DNA from 3 places in the Pseudomonas sp. M30-35 genome. Region 1 is predicted to be linked to each of the others. Evidence: predicted binding sites of a transcription regulator. Region 1 holds the regulator's gene; each other region holds the start of a gene.
The links. The regulator FliA, encoded in region 1, starts transcription of late flagellar genes. The targets are predictions, from matches to a motif close to CTAAAGTTTNNNNNNNNNNNGCCGNTAA.
Positions count from the first base shown of each region.

Region 2: B9K09_RS18160 (methyl-accepting chemotaxis protein) is a predicted target of FliA. The motif match lies at 2,731-2,758, and genes of this name have one in related genera.
Region 3: B9K09_RS09680 (methyl-accepting chemotaxis protein) is a predicted target of FliA. The motif match lies at 2,981-3,008, and genes of this name have one in related genera.

Region 1 covers NZ_CP020892.1:3,213,739-3,219,110, reverse strand. Annotated here, with positions in the region: gene flhF (flagellar biosynthesis protein FlhF) at 1-609, shown strand, start outside; gene fleN (flagellar synthesis regulator FleN) at 723-1,553, shown strand; gene fliA (RNA polymerase sigma factor FliA) at 1,550-2,296, shown strand; gene B9K09_RS14820 (chemotaxis response regulator CheY) at 2,445-2,819, shown strand; gene B9K09_RS14815 (protein phosphatase CheZ) at 2,839-3,627, shown strand; gene B9K09_RS14810 (chemotaxis protein CheA) at 3,640-5,372, shown strand, end outside.
Region 2 covers NZ_CP020892.1:3,927,416-3,932,787, reverse strand. Annotated here, with positions in the region: gene B9K09_RS18175 (IS110 family transposase) at 1-533, opposite strand, end outside; gene ampD (1,6-anhydro-N-acetylmuramyl-L-alanine amidase AmpD) at 1,000-1,551, shown strand; gene ampE (regulatory signaling modulator protein AmpE) at 1,560-2,396, shown strand; gene B9K09_RS18160 (methyl-accepting chemotaxis protein) at 2,899-4,929, shown strand; gene B9K09_RS18155 (TatD family hydrolase) at 4,981-5,372, opposite strand, start outside.
Region 3 covers NZ_CP020892.1:2,086,087-2,091,458, forward strand. Annotated here, with positions in the region: rRNA gene B9K09_RS09665 (23S ribosomal RNA) at 1-80, shown strand, start outside; rRNA gene rrf (5S ribosomal RNA) at 207-322, shown strand; gene queD (6-carboxytetrahydropterin synthase QueD) at 589-945, opposite strand; gene B9K09_RS09680 (methyl-accepting chemotaxis protein) at 1,209-2,843, opposite strand; gene B9K09_RS09685 (undecaprenyl-diphosphate phosphatase) at 3,133-3,963, shown strand; gene B9K09_RS09690 (AraC family transcriptional regulator) at 4,048-4,881, shown strand; gene B9K09_RS09695 (DUF1294 domain-containing protein) at 4,975-5,372, shown strand, end outside.

The sequences.
Region 1 (5,372 bases):
AAGCTCGCAGCTCGCTATGTACTCAAGTTTGGCGCACAGAATATTGCGCTGGTCAGCTTGGACAGCTATCGCATTGGTGCCCAGGAGCAGTTGAAAACCCTGGGCCGCATTCTCAATGTGCCTGTGACTTTGGTTGATCCAAGCCAGTCACTGACTCAGGTCATCACGCCGTTGATGCGCAAGCGTGTGGTTTTAATTGATACTGCAGGCCTGCCTGCCAATGATCCGGCGCTGCGTATGCAGCTAGAAGCCTTGGCAAGTCGATCGATTAATGCGAAAAACTATTTGGTTATGGCCGCAACCAGTCAAAGTCAGGTACTCAAATCGGCTTATCATAGCTACAAGCGCTGTGGGCTTATGGGTTGTATTCTGACTAAACTGGATGAAGCTGCGAGTATGGGTGAAGTTTTGGGCTTGGCGATTAGCCAGCGTTTGCCGGTTGCTTATGTGACCGATGGGCCGCGGATTCCGGATGATTTGCAGTTGCCGCGCAGCCATCAGTTGGTCAGCCGCGCAGTGGGTCTCCAAGCTCAGGAAGAGCCGAGTGAGGACACCATGGCTGACGTCTTTGCGGGCCTTCACCAACAACCGGCTAAACGGGCGAGCTGATGCAGTACCCCATGAATTTTTCCCCAGCTTGTATGCAAGCTGGGCGTGTTCATCTTAGCTGGCGCACAGTGGATAATGTGCACCTGGCTAACGCGAACAAGGAGCGTAATTAAATGGCTATGCATCCAGTTCAAGTAATAGCTGTTACTGGCGGTAAGGGAGGGGTTGGTAAAACCAACGTGTCCGTCAATCTAGCGATGGCTTTGGCGGAGCAGGGCCGACGCGTCATGTTGATGGACGCTGACTTGGGTCTTGCCAACATTGATGTACTGCTCGGGCTTACCCCAAAGCGCACGCTGGCAGATGTCATCAGTGGCGAATGCGACATGCGTGACGTGGTAATCCAGGGGCCATGCGGTATCCGTATTGTGCCAGCCGCTTCAGGCACGCAAAGCATGGTGCAATTAACACCGATGCAGCACGCTGGCCTGATTCAGGCGTTTAGCGATATCAGTGAAAATATCGACGTGCTGATTGTTGATACTGCCGCCGGGATCGGCGATTCAGTCGTCAGCTTCGTGCGCGCCGCCCAAGAGGTGCTGGTGGTGGTTTGTGATGAGCCAACCTCGATTACTGACGCCTATGCATTGATCAAGTTGCTTAATCGCGATTACGGTATGAACCGTTTCCGTGTGTTGGCCAATATGGCGCACACCCCGCAAGAAGGGCGAAATCTGTTCGCTAAACTGAGTAAGGTAACGGATCGGTTTCTCGACGTTGCCTTGCAGTACGTTGGCACCGTGCCTTATGACGAGTCGGTGCGCAAAGCAGTGCAGAAACAACGTGCGGTTTTTGAAGCCTTTCCACGATCAAAATGCTCCGCAGCGTTTCGAGCAATTGCCCAGAAGGTCTGCACCTGGCCATTACCCGCAAACCCACGCGGGCATCTGGAGTTTTTTGTCGAGCGCTTGGTGCAACAACCCGCTACTGACACGCCGGCATGACAACGGCGTCGGGACTTCGAATGTATAGCAAAACGCAAGGTAAAGACTTGCAACATCAGCTAATCGAACGTTATGCGCCACTGGTTAAGCGAATTGCCTACCACCTGTTGGCGCGCTTGCCAGCGAATGTTCAGGTCGATGATTTGATTCAAGCCGGAATGATCGGCTTGCTTGAAGCTTCAAAAAAGTACGACGGCTCAAAAGGCGCGAGTTTCGAGACCTTTGCCGGTATTCGCATCCGTGGCTCAATGCTGGATGAGGTGCGCAAGGGCGATTGGGCTCCGCGTTCTGTGCATCGCAATAGCCGCATGGTCAGTGATGCAATTCGATTAATTGAGGCAAAAACAGGTCGTGACGCTAAAGATCACGAAGTTGCTGCCGAACTCCAATTGAGTCTCGAAGATTACTACGGCATTCTTGGCGACACTTTGGGCAGCCGCTTATTCAGTTTTGACGACCTGCTTGAGGACGGTGAAAACAGCGGCCTGCATGAGGATGTCAGTAACAGTCAATCCGGGCCTTCACGTGAATTTGAGGAAGAACGCTTCCAGGCAGCGCTTGCGGATGCAATCGGCAACCTGCCAGAGCGTGAGCAACTGGTGATTTCGTTGTATTACGACGAAGAGCTCAACCTCAAGGAAATCGGTGAAGTGTTAGGGGTGAGTGAGTCTCGGGTTAGCCAGTTACATAGCCAATGCGCCGCTCGTTTGCGCGCGCGTTTAGGTGAGTGGCGAGCCAGATAAGTGTGTAGTCAGATACTGAAAACCTTGTATAGCGGGGCGCAGCTCTAGGGATTCCTAGGCGCCCAGCCAGGCCGGTTTCACGATTATAGGGTGCATTCAGGTTGCTGAATGCGCTGGGGAATGTACGGAGGTCGACTTGGACAAGAACATGAAGATCCTCATCGTTGATGACTTTTCAACGATGCGCCGCATTATCAAAAACCTCCTGCGTGACTTGGGGTTTACCAACACTGCTGAAGCCGATGACGGCACAACCGCATTGCCGATGCTGCAAAGCGGCAGTTTCGACTTTCTGGTGACCGACTGGAACATGCCTGGCATGACCGGTATTGATCTGTTGCGTGCAGTGCGTGCGGATGAACGTTTGAAACAGTTGCCGGTACTGATGGTGACCGCTGAAGCCAAACGTGACCAGATCATCGAGGCAGCTCAAGCCGGTGTGAATGGCTACGTGGTGAAGCCATTCACTGCTCAGGTGCTGAAAGAAAAGATAGAAAAAATCTTTGAGCGTGTAAACGGCTGATGTCTGCGGTGAGGTTGTTATGGAACACGATGATTCCCAAGCGGGTGAGTTTGAGTCGACGCTGAAAAGTAATGCTCGCCAATTGCTTGATAGCCTTGAGAGCGGCAACTTTGGCGATGCGGTTCAGGTCATCAATGAACTTAATAAAGTGCGCGACCGTGGTCTTTACCATGAAGTCGGCAAGCTGACTCGCGAGCTACACAGCGCAATCGTCAACTTCCAGCTTGATCCGCGTTTACCGCATGCAACTGAAGTTTCGCAAATTACCGACGCAACTGAACGCCTCAATTACGTGGTGACGATGACCGAAGATGCGGCCAATCGAACCATGGATCTGGTCGAGCAAAGTGCGCCGCTGGTTAACGATATTCGTACTGAAGCACAAAGCCTGAGTGCCGACTGGGGGCGTTTCATGCGCCGCGAGATGGGCGCTGAGGATTTCCGTGAGCTGGCCAAACGAGTTGAGTTGTTTCTGGCTAATAGCGAGCGTGACAGTGGCAAGCTGTCGGGTCATCTGAACGATATTTTGTTGGCTCAGGATTATCAGGACCTAACCGGTCAGGTGATCAAGCGTGTCACCCAACTGGTGACTGAAGTTGAGAGCAACTTGCTCAAATTGATGCTAATGGCCACCCAGGTTGACCGCTATGCGGGCATCGAACATGACCAAGAAGCATTGCGTGCAGAAAAACAACAAGAAAAAAATCCATCTCAGGGTGAAGGTCCGCAGATTCATGCCGATAAGCTTGATGACGTCGCATCTAGTCAAGATGACGTCGACGATCTGTTGTCCAGTTTGGGATTTTAGGAGCACGACCCTATGAGCTTCGGCGCCGATGAAGAAATTCTCCAGGACTTTCTGGTAGAGGCCGGCGAGATACTCGAACAATTATCCGAGCAGTTGGTTGAGCTTGAAAGCCGCCCGGATGATATGAATCTGCTCAATGCGATTTTTCGGGGATTTCACACAGTTAAAGGCGGTGCCGGGTTTCTCCAGCTTAATGAGCTGGTGGAGTGCTGCCATATTGCTGAAAACGTCTTCGATATATTGCGTAAAGGCGAACGTCGAGTCGATTCGGAGTTGATGGACGTTGTGCTCGAAGCGCTTGACGCGGTCAACGGCATGTTCAGTGAGGTGCGTGAAGGCGCCAAACCAACTGCTGCGACCCCTGAGTTACTCGCCGCATTGGCTCAGCTAGCCGAACCCACAGCTGCTGCTCCTGCTGCCACGGTTGCTAGTGCGCCGGCTGCTGCCGCACCGCCTGCCACAGGGATGCCTGCCACAGCATCGCCTACAGCAGGATCGCCTGGCGCAGGGTCGCCTGCCGACATTACCGACAGTGAATTTGAGCAGTTGCTTGATGCGCTTGACGGTACTCCGCCGCAGGTTGACACACCTGCGGCCAGTGATGAGATCACTGATGATGAGTTTGAGTCGCTGCTAGACCAGTTACACGGTAAAGGTCAGTTTGCTGTCGGCGAGGATGCAGCTGCGCCAGAAGCATCAGGTGCTGGGGCGCCTGCCACAGCATCGGCTGCCGCAGGAACGCCTGCCGCAGCTCACAGCGGTGATGAAATCACTGATGATGAATTTGAGGCGCTGCTCGATCAATTGCACGGCAAAGGTCAGTTCGTTGCTCCCGAAGTCGCTGCGCCTGCCGCCGCTGCAGACGTCGTTGCCCAGGTTTCTCCGCCAGCGGTTAGCGGTGACGAAATCAGTGACGACGAATTTGAAGCGCTACTCGATGAGCTTCACGGCAAGGGCAAATTTACTGAGCCTGCTGCCAAGGTTTCGGGGTCAGACGTGCAACCAGTCCAAGTAGCCGCTGCAGTCGCTAAAGCTGCGCCGGCGAAAGCCTCGACGCCTGCACCCGCACCTGAGAAAGCGGCTCAAGCCAGCGAGGCAGAAACTACGGTTCGGGTTGATACTGCGCGGCTTGACGAGATCATGAACATGGTCGGTGAGCTGGTACTGGTGCGTAACCGTTTGGTTCGTTTGGGTGTCAGCAGCAACGATGAAGCGATGGGCAAAGCGGTATCCAATCTTGATGTGGTCACGGCAGATTTGCAGACCGCGGTGATGAAAACCCGCATGCAGCCAATCAAGAAGGTTTTTGGCCGCTTCCCGCGCTTGGTTCGCGATCTTGCGCGTAACCTGAAAAAAGAGATCAGCCTGGAGTTGGTCGGTGAAGAAACCGACCTCGATAAGAACCTGGTTGAGGCGCTGTCCGATCCGCTGGTGCACTTGGTGCGCAATGCGGTTGACCACGGCATTGAGTCACCCGATGAGCGTGAAGCTGCGGGCAAGGCGCGTGGCGGTAAGGTGGTGTTGTCTGCCGAGCAAGAGGGTGATCATATTCTGTTGATGATCACTGACGACGGCAAGGGAATGGACGCCGATGTGCTGCGTGCCAAGGCTGTTGAAAAAGGCCTGCTGGAAAAAGACGCCGCAGATCGTCTCAACGAATTTGAATGCTATAACTTGATCTTCGCACCTGGCTTCTCGACTAAAACCGAGATATCCGACGTCTCCGGCCGTGGTGTCGGCATGGA
Region 2 (5,372 bases), 710 kb from region 1:
GTTTCATCGATTTGTTGACGCAAGTGCTCAAGCACCGATTCAATTGACGCCCTGACCTTCTGTTCGTTGGTCACATCTAGGCGGTTTTGTTCGATTTGCTCCAGCTCCTGCAAATCCTTCAAACGGCGCACTAACGCTTTCAGACGGCGAATAGAAGGCTGCTCAGGCTGCCAAGCTCGTAGTTCGGTCTGATGCCTGCGGCCATAGTCAGCGATGAGCTTGGCATCGACTTTATCCGTCTTTACCCGCTGCAGCTGGCTGCGAGCGTAATAGGCCATTTGTGCGGGGTTAAGGACGCAAACACGGTAACCCAGCTTAAACAGCCACTCAGCCAAAGCTTCGTGATAGATGCCAGTGGCCTCCATTACGACCCAGGCATCGGCTTCAGCGTGCTTAAGCAACCACTGCCGAAAGACCTCAAAGCCCGCAGCGTTATTACTCAGCTTGGCTTTGGTGCGGTACTTGCCGTTATCTTGCAGAGTGGCGATATCGAAGGTCTGTTTAGCTATGTCGATGCCGACAACTATCGTCATGACGCTTACTCCTCATTGAGTTAGGTCGATCATCACTTCATCCGTCCAACCTTGCTGATGCGAGCTCGAGGCTCAGGATACCGTTCGGACTTGCTGGATGAGTGCGGAGGAGTGCAGCGCTATCTACGTTACAAGCTCGAAGCTTTAGGGCGGACACGGCTTGCACTCGCTCCCCCGAGGATCAATCGGGAACTATCGCTCTAAAATAAGCAGTAGTCGAGATACAAGGGCGGACAGCGCTTTTCTGTCCGCCATTTAGGTTGCGAAGTATGGTTGCAGTGCGGCTTTTGGTGGACAAGCTTCGCGTTGTCGCACCCTACGAAGCGGTGTTTGTCCTGTAGGGAGGACAGCGCTTTTTTGTCCGCCATTTGGGTTGCGGAGTTTGATTGCTTGCAGGTTTAGCGGTTTTCCGCTTGGCCCTGTCACCTTGCTGCTCTAGAGTAGTCGTCTGTTTAGAGGAATCTGTATGCAGCTGGATTCAAGCACCGGTTGGTTTCAAGGAATCCGCCACTGTCCTTCACCTAACTGCAATGAGCGGCCTGCGGGCGAGGTCTCATTGTTGGTGATGCACAATATAAGCCTGCCTCCGGGTGAGTTTGGTGGCGGCAACGTGCATGCTTTTTTTCAGAACCAGCTCGATGCTGACAAGCACCCGTACTTTGCAGAAATCGCTGAGTTGACGGTGTCAGCGCACTTTTTGATTGAGCGTGATGGACAGATTACTCAATTTGTCTCGTGTCGGGATAGAGCCTGGCACGCTGGCGTGTCGTGTTTTGAGGGGCGAGAAAACTGCAATGATTTTTCGTTGGGTATCGAGCTGGAAGGCACCGATGAACTGCCTTTTAGCGATGCGCAATATCATGCATTGAAAGCACTCACTTTGGCCTTGCAACGCGCCTATCCACAGATCACTCTTGAGCGTATGCGCGGTCACAGTGATATTGCGCCTGGGCGCAAAACTGATCCCGGCCCGGCGTTTGACTGGCAGCGTTTGCGCAATAGTTTGACTGAACAATAGAGGCTTATATGAATTTTCTGGTGTTGCTGTTGGTGCTCTGGGTTGAAAAGTTTTCGGCCTGGCGCAGTGCCATTCAGCAAGACGGTCCCTGGTTACGGCTGTTAGCCAAGGTTGAGCGCAACGAAAAGCAGCTGGCTATGCCATGGCTAGCGCTTGTCGGGTTGCTGGCTGTGCCGCTGCTGGTCTTGGCACTGGTGCTCATTGTGTTGGCGCCTGTTGCTTACGGCTGGCTGGCGTTACCCGTTCACTTGTTGATTGTGGTCTACAGCTTGGGTCGTGGTGATTTGCTGGTTGCCTTGGGGCCGTTTCGTGACAGTTGGCGTCGCAGCGACAGTGAGTCGGCTTATCTGGTGGCGCGCCGCGACCTAGGTATTGACGCGCAAGACCCGGAAGGTTTGCTGACAAATGTGCAGCAATACCTGGTTTGGCAGGCCTATCAAAGCTTCTTTGCAGTGATTTTCTGGTACGCCTTGCTTGGACCACTGGCTGCACTGGCGTATCGATTACTGGCTTTGATCGAGGAACATTCACAGCGGCCGGAACTGCAGTCGCGAGCCGGGCAGTTACGTCACGCATTTGATTGGTTGCCCGTACGATTACTCTGCGTAAGTTTTGGGCTAGTGGGTAACTTTGTAGGCGTCAGTCGGGCGCTGCTGCATGAGTTGCTGAGCTGGGATATCAGCGCTACACGCTTGGTCGCCAATGTTGCCAGAGCTGCGAGTGAAGTGCCTGCGCCGACGCTGGGCGAGGCCGGGGTAAACACGCTGGATGAGCTGTGGCAACTGTTGGTGCGCTGCGCGATTCTTTGGTATGCAGTCTTCGCGCTGTGGACGCTATTTCTTTAGGAACCTCTGAAAAACTACTGCGCTAGGTATTACTGCGTTGAAAAGCTGCTCAAAATGCTCATTTAGGACAACTAAACTGCGCTGTTTCGCATCTTTTCGCCTTGTACTCCCGTCGCTCGCTACCTTTTTCAGAGGTTCCTTAAAGCGTCCGTCGCCAGGGGATATAAAAAAACGTCATACACCCTACAAGGGCACGTAGGGTGTGACGACGCGAAGCTTGTTCACCCTGTTTCAAGTATCTAATCACGGGTTCTGACGGCCTGCCTTTGGCTTTCACTCTTTAGATGCATCCCCTGAGCCGCTTTTCTGCAGTATCTTGCGGTTCTTCGCTTACCTTAAGTTACAGAAGATCAGGTCGATAACAGGTATACAGAGTGCCTCTGTTGCTGCGATTGATTGTGCTGTCTGACCAATCGTCATGTTAAGGGCGCATGAGTAGTAAAAGGCAGCCAGCGGCATCGCTGAGCCTACTAATAAAAATAATTAGATCTGGAGACGTCCTGTGAAGACCGCGTTGTATCCGGCCATCGCGCTGATGAACCGCCTGAGTTTCGGCATGAAGTTTGGACTCATCAGCATCCTGTTTTTTCTGCCCATGCTGGTGACCAACTACTTTTTGATGCATGACGCTTATCGTCAGTATCGGATGAGTGAGTCTGCTCGCAACAGTATTGAGTCGCTATCAAACGCTCTGCAGTTGCGCCGAGACGCAGAGCTATACGCCAATTTGTTGAGTGTTGACGCTGAGTTGGGTGCCAATAACCAAGGCAGTGGCTTAGCTGAAGAAATCAGCGCGACAAAAACCTCGATTGAAAACACTGTAGCCAGCATGCGGCCCGCAGTGAGTGACGCCGCCGACCTCGCCGAATTTACCGCCCAGCAGGAGCAGGTTTCCGCAGGTCTGCAGGCGATAGAGGCAGAGAGCTCAATGCGTAGCAAAGCCGCTCTAAGCCGAGAACTGTTGGGCCGCACAGGTGTATTTGCCAAGTTGATAGCCAGTCAGGCTGGCTTGAGCCAAGACAGTGAACGTACTGTGCGGCAACTGACCAATTTGCTTATCAGCAGCATGCCTCAGGTTACTCAGGCATTAGCCCAAGGTCGTGAATTGGGTGCGGCGACACTCGGCCGGGGGGTGTTGAATTCGGCGGATAGCAATGCCTTTGCCGACTTGCTTGAGTCTTTGGAAAACCTTAGCGGTGCTTACGCGGTTGATGTTCAACAAGTGCTCAGCGCCAGCCCGGATGTGCGTACTGCGCTGGACGGTCTGGCTCAATCCAGTCAGGAATCACTGACTGATGCCGTGCGGTTATTTGAAGATCGAGTGGTGATCGCTGACACGCTGGATGCGCCATGGCGAGCTTTCTTCACTGATACCACGGCTTTGATCGGCAAAACCTACGATTTGAGCAATGCCGTGGTTAGCCTGCTTGACCAGCGCCTTGAGGAGCGCCTACAGGCCAGCTTAAACAAAATGTTGTTGATGGCTGTCGCGCTGGGGTTGGTTTTACTGCTGATTTTTTATCTTTACAGCGGCTTCTATGTGTCGGTTCGCACCAGCCTCAAGCAGCTTGGCATGACCATGAATCAAGTCGCCACTGGTGATATGACTGCAAGCTTCAAGGCCAGCAGTCAGGACGAAGTGGGCGATCTGGGCGGGGTGTTCAACGGCACTGTGGTGAAAATTCGTGAGCTGATTAACCGCGTTGGCCTGACGGTTGTTGAAGTCGAGCGCCAAGCTGAGCGAGTTGAGTCGGTTTCAGCACAGAGCAACCAGGCCGTTGCCGGGCAACTGGGGCAAATCGAACAGGTTGCCACGGCGATGAATCAGATGTCTGCGACTGCGCAGGAAGTAGCGCGTAGCGCCGCGGCGGCAGTAGGCAGTGCCAACAGTGTGAATGATGAAACCATCTCCGGCCGTGCCTTGCTTGAAGCGCAAGTCAGCAGTATCCAGCGACTTGCTGGTGAAATTGATCAGTCGGTCCTGGTGATCAATCAGCTTGCCAGCGACAGCGCCTCGATTTCGCAGGTTCTGGATGTGATCAAAGGGGTGGCAGAGCAAACCAACCTGCTCGCACTTAACGCCGCAATTGAAGCCGCACGCGCAGGTGAGCAGGGCCGGGGCTTTGCTGTGGTCGCAGATGAAGTGCGCAATTTAGCCAAGCGCACGCAGCAATCAACGGAAGAGATTGAAGTGATGATCTCCAAGTTGCAGGGCGGTGTAGGTGCTGCAGTTAAAACCATGGGCATCAGTCATAAAATGGCTGATGACACGGTGAAAGAATCAAGCAAAGTACAGGCTGCGCTGGAAAACATACTGGGTGCCGTGGGTATGATTGTTGATCAAAACCAACAAATCGCAGCGGCGGCTGAACAGCAGACAGCTGTTGCCCATGATATCGACCAGAATATTGTGCAGATCAATCAGGCGGGCGAGCGTACGGCTGAAGGTGCCAGCGATACCGAGCAAGCCAGCCGCGCGCTGTCTGAGCAGGTTTCACAGCTTAAGCAGTTGATTGGCGCATTCCGCGTCTAAGCAGCCTTACTGCGCGGTTACGTGTTGGTCGAAGACTGAAGTCTGGCGAGACTAGCTCGACCAACCGAATAACTGTTCAGCGTTGCTGCTGCTAATCGTGGCCAGTTGTTCGGGGCTGAGATTGAGGTGCTGTGCCAGCGCGCGACAAATATCCGGCAAGTGTTCAGGGCTGTTGCGTTGTTGCGGATACATCGCAGGCGGCATGTCCGGTGAGTCTGTCTCCAGCACGATGGCTTCATGCGGCAGGCGCGGTAGAACCCGGTGCATGCGCAACGCCTGCGGCCACGTCGGGGCGCCGCCAAGACCGAGTTTGAAGCCAAGCTTGATGTACTCTCGCGCTTCTTCATAACTGCCAGCAAACGCATGAATGATGCCGCCAGATTGCAGCTTTATGCGTTTCAGTGTGGCGATGGTGACTGCGTGCGAGCGGCGCACGTGAATTA
Region 3 (5,372 bases), 1.1 Mb from region 1:
TACGACGTTGATAGGTGGGGTGTGTAAGCGCTGTGAGGCGTTGAGCTAACCCATACTAATTGCCCGTGAGGCTTGACCATATAACACCCAAACAATTTGCTGTTTGTGTGTCATGACAGAAGTTGATGAAACCGAAAGTTTGCACGACTACAAACATCACATACCCGATTCGAAGCAGCGTCCTAGACGAGGCTTCAAACAAATTGCTTGACGACCATAGAGCATTGGAACCACCTGATCCCATCCCGAACTCAGTAGTGAAACGATGCATCGCCGATGGTAGTGTGGGGTTTCCCCATGTGAGAGTAGGTCATCGTCAAGCGCCTATACCGAAACCCCAGATCATGTAAATGGTCTGGGGTTTCTCTTTGCGCTGAAGAAAAGTTCGGAGGGGCGGCAGCGCACAGCGTGCCCGCCTATGCTTAACGGCCTAGGTGTTAGTAGCGACACAGCCGGTGGATGGATAAAGCGTCATCCACCCTACGTGGCAGCAGTCGCCGCGACCCGCATGGTGCGCACCAAACCGCGCGCAGGCCCAAATCTCACGCATTAAAAAGCCACCTGACGGTGGCTTTTTAATTACCACGGCTAGTCGCCGCGATACTCGCAGCCACTGGTACAGGTTTCGTGGATGCGTATGCGCGATAGCTCGGGCAATAAAGGCTTTAGCTCCTGCCAAATCCACTTCGCTAGAACTTCACTGGTCGGGTTCTCAAGACCAGGAATATCATTGAGATAGTTGTGGTCAAGCTGCTCATATAGCGGCTTGAATATGGCTTTAATCTCAGAGAAATCACGAATCCAGCCGGTATACGGATCAACCTCGCCCTCGATATAAACCGCAACCTTAAAGGAGTGCCCATGTAGGCGCCCACACTTATGGCCATCAGGTACGTGAGGAAGGCGGTGCGCCGCTTCAAACATGAATTCTTTGAACAATTCCACTGGTTTACTCTCTGCAAGACATCTCTACAAACGTATTGAGCGGCGCAGTGTTGCGTGCCGCGTAACTGCGTTCATATTAACAGTTTGGATGATCTCACGGGGTATGCAGCTGGCAATCGGCGCATAGCTGGGCAGTGAGCGATTAATCAAACGCTATGATTAATCGCTGGGCACTGGATCGTCTGGATCTATTGCTGCGCTACTCAAATAGGTTGCCGCTAGCGGGTAGCGGCGGGGCGAGGATTACTCCTCGCGATTGGTGTTTACACGCGGAACTGTCCCAGTAAGGCGCTAAGTTGCGTTGCGAGTTGACCTACATGCTCACTGGCTTTATTCGATTGTTGCGCCGCAGTTGCATTCTCATGAGCGAGGCCAGCCGCTTGCGTGACGTTCTGATTGATATCGTCAACGACATGCGACTGCTCTAGAGTCGCACTGGCAATCGAGGCGTTCAGCCCAGTGATGTTTTTTAATGAGTGGGCGATCTGATCCAGGCTCACTCCTGCCAAGTTAGCTTGTTCAATTGTGAGTTGAGAAGCTTGGCTGCTTTCATTGATGACCTTCACTGCAGCTTGCGAGTTGCTTTGCAAGCGCTCGGTCATGGTTTGAATTTCAGCGGTGGACTTCTGTGTGCGCTGGGCCAGTAAGCGTACTTCATCAGCAACAACGGCAAAGCCACGACCTTGTTCGCCCGCTCGGGCAGCCTCAATCGCCGCGTTGAGCGCGAGTAGATTGGTTTGCTCGGCGATTGAGCGAATCACTTCAAGTACGCTGCCGATCTGTGTGCTTTCTTCTGCAAGGGTGTTCATCACTGTAACTGCATTGTCGATCATTGCCGACAGCTGTTCGATTTGCTGCAGGCTTGACTGGATGTTGCTCTGGCCTTGTGAGGCTTGTTGCTCGGCTGAGAGAACTTCGGACGATGCATGTTCGGCGTTTTTAGCCACGTCCTGAACAGCGTAAGTGACCTGGTTAATCGCGGTAGCCACTAATTCCATTTGCTGGGATTGCTGTTGGCTATGGTTGTGGGCGTCTGTTGCCACGTGGTCTAGCGATTGCGCGGCCTGAGTCAGCTCTGATGCTGAATCAAGGGATTGCTTGATAACTTGGCGTAGCTTGTTGGTAAATGCATTGAAGTGCTGCGCCAGGGCGGTTAGCTCGTCATTGCCGTGTGTGTCCAAGCTGCGCGTCAGATCACCTTCACCGCTGGCGATATTGGCCATGGCGCTGACGGCCTGATTCAGCGGTTTGGAAATGCTGCGGGCAATGAGAGTGACGACGAAAGTCATCAGTAGCATCAAAGTCAGGCCGATTATCAGAACGCGTGTAGCCTGCGCTGCAAACTCACTCTGCAGATCATCGACATACACACCTGAACCAATAATTAAGCCCCAGGGCTCGAACAACTGCACGTAGGAAATCTTTGGCACAGGCTCACTTGCACCGGGCTTGGGCCAGCGGTAATCGACCTGACCTGCACCTTTGGCTTTAGCAATACTGACCATTTCATTGAACAATGCTTTGCCGTCAGGGTCTTTGAAGGTCGAGAGGTTCTGACCTTCAAGTTTTGGGTTGGTGGGGTGCATGATCATGGTTGGAGTTAGATCATTGACCCAGAAGTATTCGCTTGAGTCGTAACGCAAGCCGCGGATTATTTCCAAAGCCTGTTCTTGCGCATCTTCATGCTTAAGCGTGCCTGCGGTTTCGAGCGCGTAGAAGTACTTGAGGACACCGGTCGCACTTTGGACCAGATGCTGGGTTTTTTCAGCTTTGCCCGCATACAAATCACTATGAATTTGCTTGAGCAATACGCCGCCCAAGGTCAGGAGCATGACGATTGCGACAACAAGTATCAGCCATAGGCGACGGCTGATTGGTAGGCTACGTAAGCTATTCATAGGGAAACACCTGATTGTTATTATTGGAGCCGGGCTGACTTTTTGGGCATTTTCGTATGCCATCTATGCAGATTTACGCCGAAACAGACTGAGTAAACATCAAGTAACCGGCTATAAATTGCTAATTCTCTGTTAGCATTTCGGCCCGAAACGCAGAAACCTGAGGGCTCACGGATAATTTGTCTGTGGAGATGGGCTCGTGTTGCGCAAGTCCAATTCAATAGCACCAGAAATGCTTCAATAATTTAATTTTGTGCGGTAAGTAAATCCGCGCACATTGGGAGATCGGATGGACGTGTGGTTGGCCATACAGGCATTGATATTGGGCGTTGTTGAAGGCATTACCGAGTTCTTACCCGTGTCCAGTACCGGACACCAGATCATTGTTGCAGACCTGATTGGTTTCGGCGGTGAGCGGGCAATGGCTTTCAATATCATTATCCAGCTTGGCGCTATCCTTGCCGTGGTCTGGGAATACCGGCAGAAAATTCTCGATGTAGTGGTAGGCCTGCCCAAGGAACCTCAGGCTCAACTCTTTACTCGCAACTTATTAATCGCTTTTTTTCCGGCGGTTATTCTTGGTGTGTGCTTTGCCGACTTGATCCATGAATACCTGTTTAACCCGATCACGGTCGCGTCAGCGTTGGTTGTCGGTGGTGTGATCATGCTCTGGGCAGAGCGTCGCAAGCATACTGTTCATGCTGAAACAGTCGATGATATGACGTGGAAAGATGCACTCAAGATTGGCTTCGCTCAGTGTTTGGCGATGATTCCCGGTACATCACGTTCAGGGGCGACGATCATTGGCGGCCTGTTGTTTGGGCTCTCTCGCAAGGCGGCTACTGAGTTTTCGTTCTTTCTGGCAATGCCGACCATGGTCGGTGCTGCAGTTTACTCGGGCTACAAGTATCGGGACTTGTTCCAGCCGGCTGATCTACCAGTGTTTGCAATTGGTTTTGTCACTTCGTTTATTTTCGCGATGATTGCGGTACGTGCATTGCTCAAGTTCATTGGTAATCACAGCTATGCAGTATTTGCGTGGTATCGGATTGGCTTCGGGTTGCTGATTTTGGCAACTTGGCAGTTGCATCTGATTGATTGGAGCACCGCTCAAGGCTAGTTGTCGTCGCCCACTCGGGTCTTAATGCAAATAGATCAATCGGCTGCTCAGATCATGCAGTGGCTCGGTTAGTGAGTCGTTTCGATGAGCACTGGAAGGTTATCCCATTCAGCAAACGGCACCACCCAAGAGGTGGTGCAGCGCTATCATCTCGCGTGGAAAGCTAGCGACCTTGATGCGGTGATGGCTCTGTATCACCCGCAAATCGAGTACAACGACTTCTTTCAGAACCGGGTATTTCACTTCAAACAGTTGCGTGAGTATGTACGCAGCTCAATGCCACTCGAGCCGCAGGAAGTGCTTGAGCATACTGATCGCATCCGCTTTGATGAAGATACTGCATTTATTCAATATCGGATTACGTTATGCGGTGGCTCTGGGCTGGTGTCGTTTCGCTCCAGTGAGGCCATTACTGTTCGCGACGGGTTGATCTGGAGGATCAATGAATACGCGTCGCTGATACATGAGCAACATGCCGATAACAGTAAGCCCGATAGTCGTCGTCCAGCCACGAGCCGACTTGGTTTGTCGGCGCGGCAATTAGGGATTCTGGCACTTGATCTGCAAGAGTACTTTGCCAGTGCGCAACCTTATCTGGACCCTGGTTTAAACCTGCAACAGGTTGCTGTCGAAACCGGGTATAGCCGTAATCAGATCTCTTATCTGTTGAATCAAGTACTGGGCCAAAGCTTTTACCGTTATGTGAATCACCAACGGCTTAAGCACCTATTGCTATCAATCGATCATTCACCGCGGTCAGCCAAAATTGACGACCTGGTGTTTGCGGCCGGATTCAACTCGCTCTCAGCCTTCTATACATGCTTTCGTTTGCACCTCGGTATTACGCCCAAGGCATACCTCAAATTGCCTGGCCAAGAGCAAAGTGCACTGCGAGCTCGCGTGCAAGAGAGCGCTTAACACTCTTCACCTCAGCCTGAAGCATTGCCCAGACTGCCCACCACTTCAGTATTCTTGTAGGCTTTGGATTTGGCATGGGATTACGGTCTAATCATGGAAGTACGCGGCTCAATCAAAAGCTGGAATGATGACAAGGGTTTTGGTTTTATCCGGCCAGAGCAGGGCGGCCAAGAAGTATTCGCACATATCTCAGCAATGCGTGGCGACCGCCGACCCGTTGCGGGTGACCAAGTGATGTTCATCGCCGGTAAAGATGACAAGGGGCGTTTACGCGCAGAGCACCTGCGGCTTGCCGGTGAGCTTTCAATTGATCAACCCAAGATTCGCCGTAAACCGCCTGTTCCAGCTGCACAGCGGCAAAAAAATGTGGTCAGGGAGCGCAAAGCTTCCAGCAAGCAACCACGGCGCAAACTCTCTGCACCTATTCAACACCTGGGGCTCAAAACGCTGATCTTCGCCGGGTTATCTGTATTGCCGTTACTTGGCAGTTT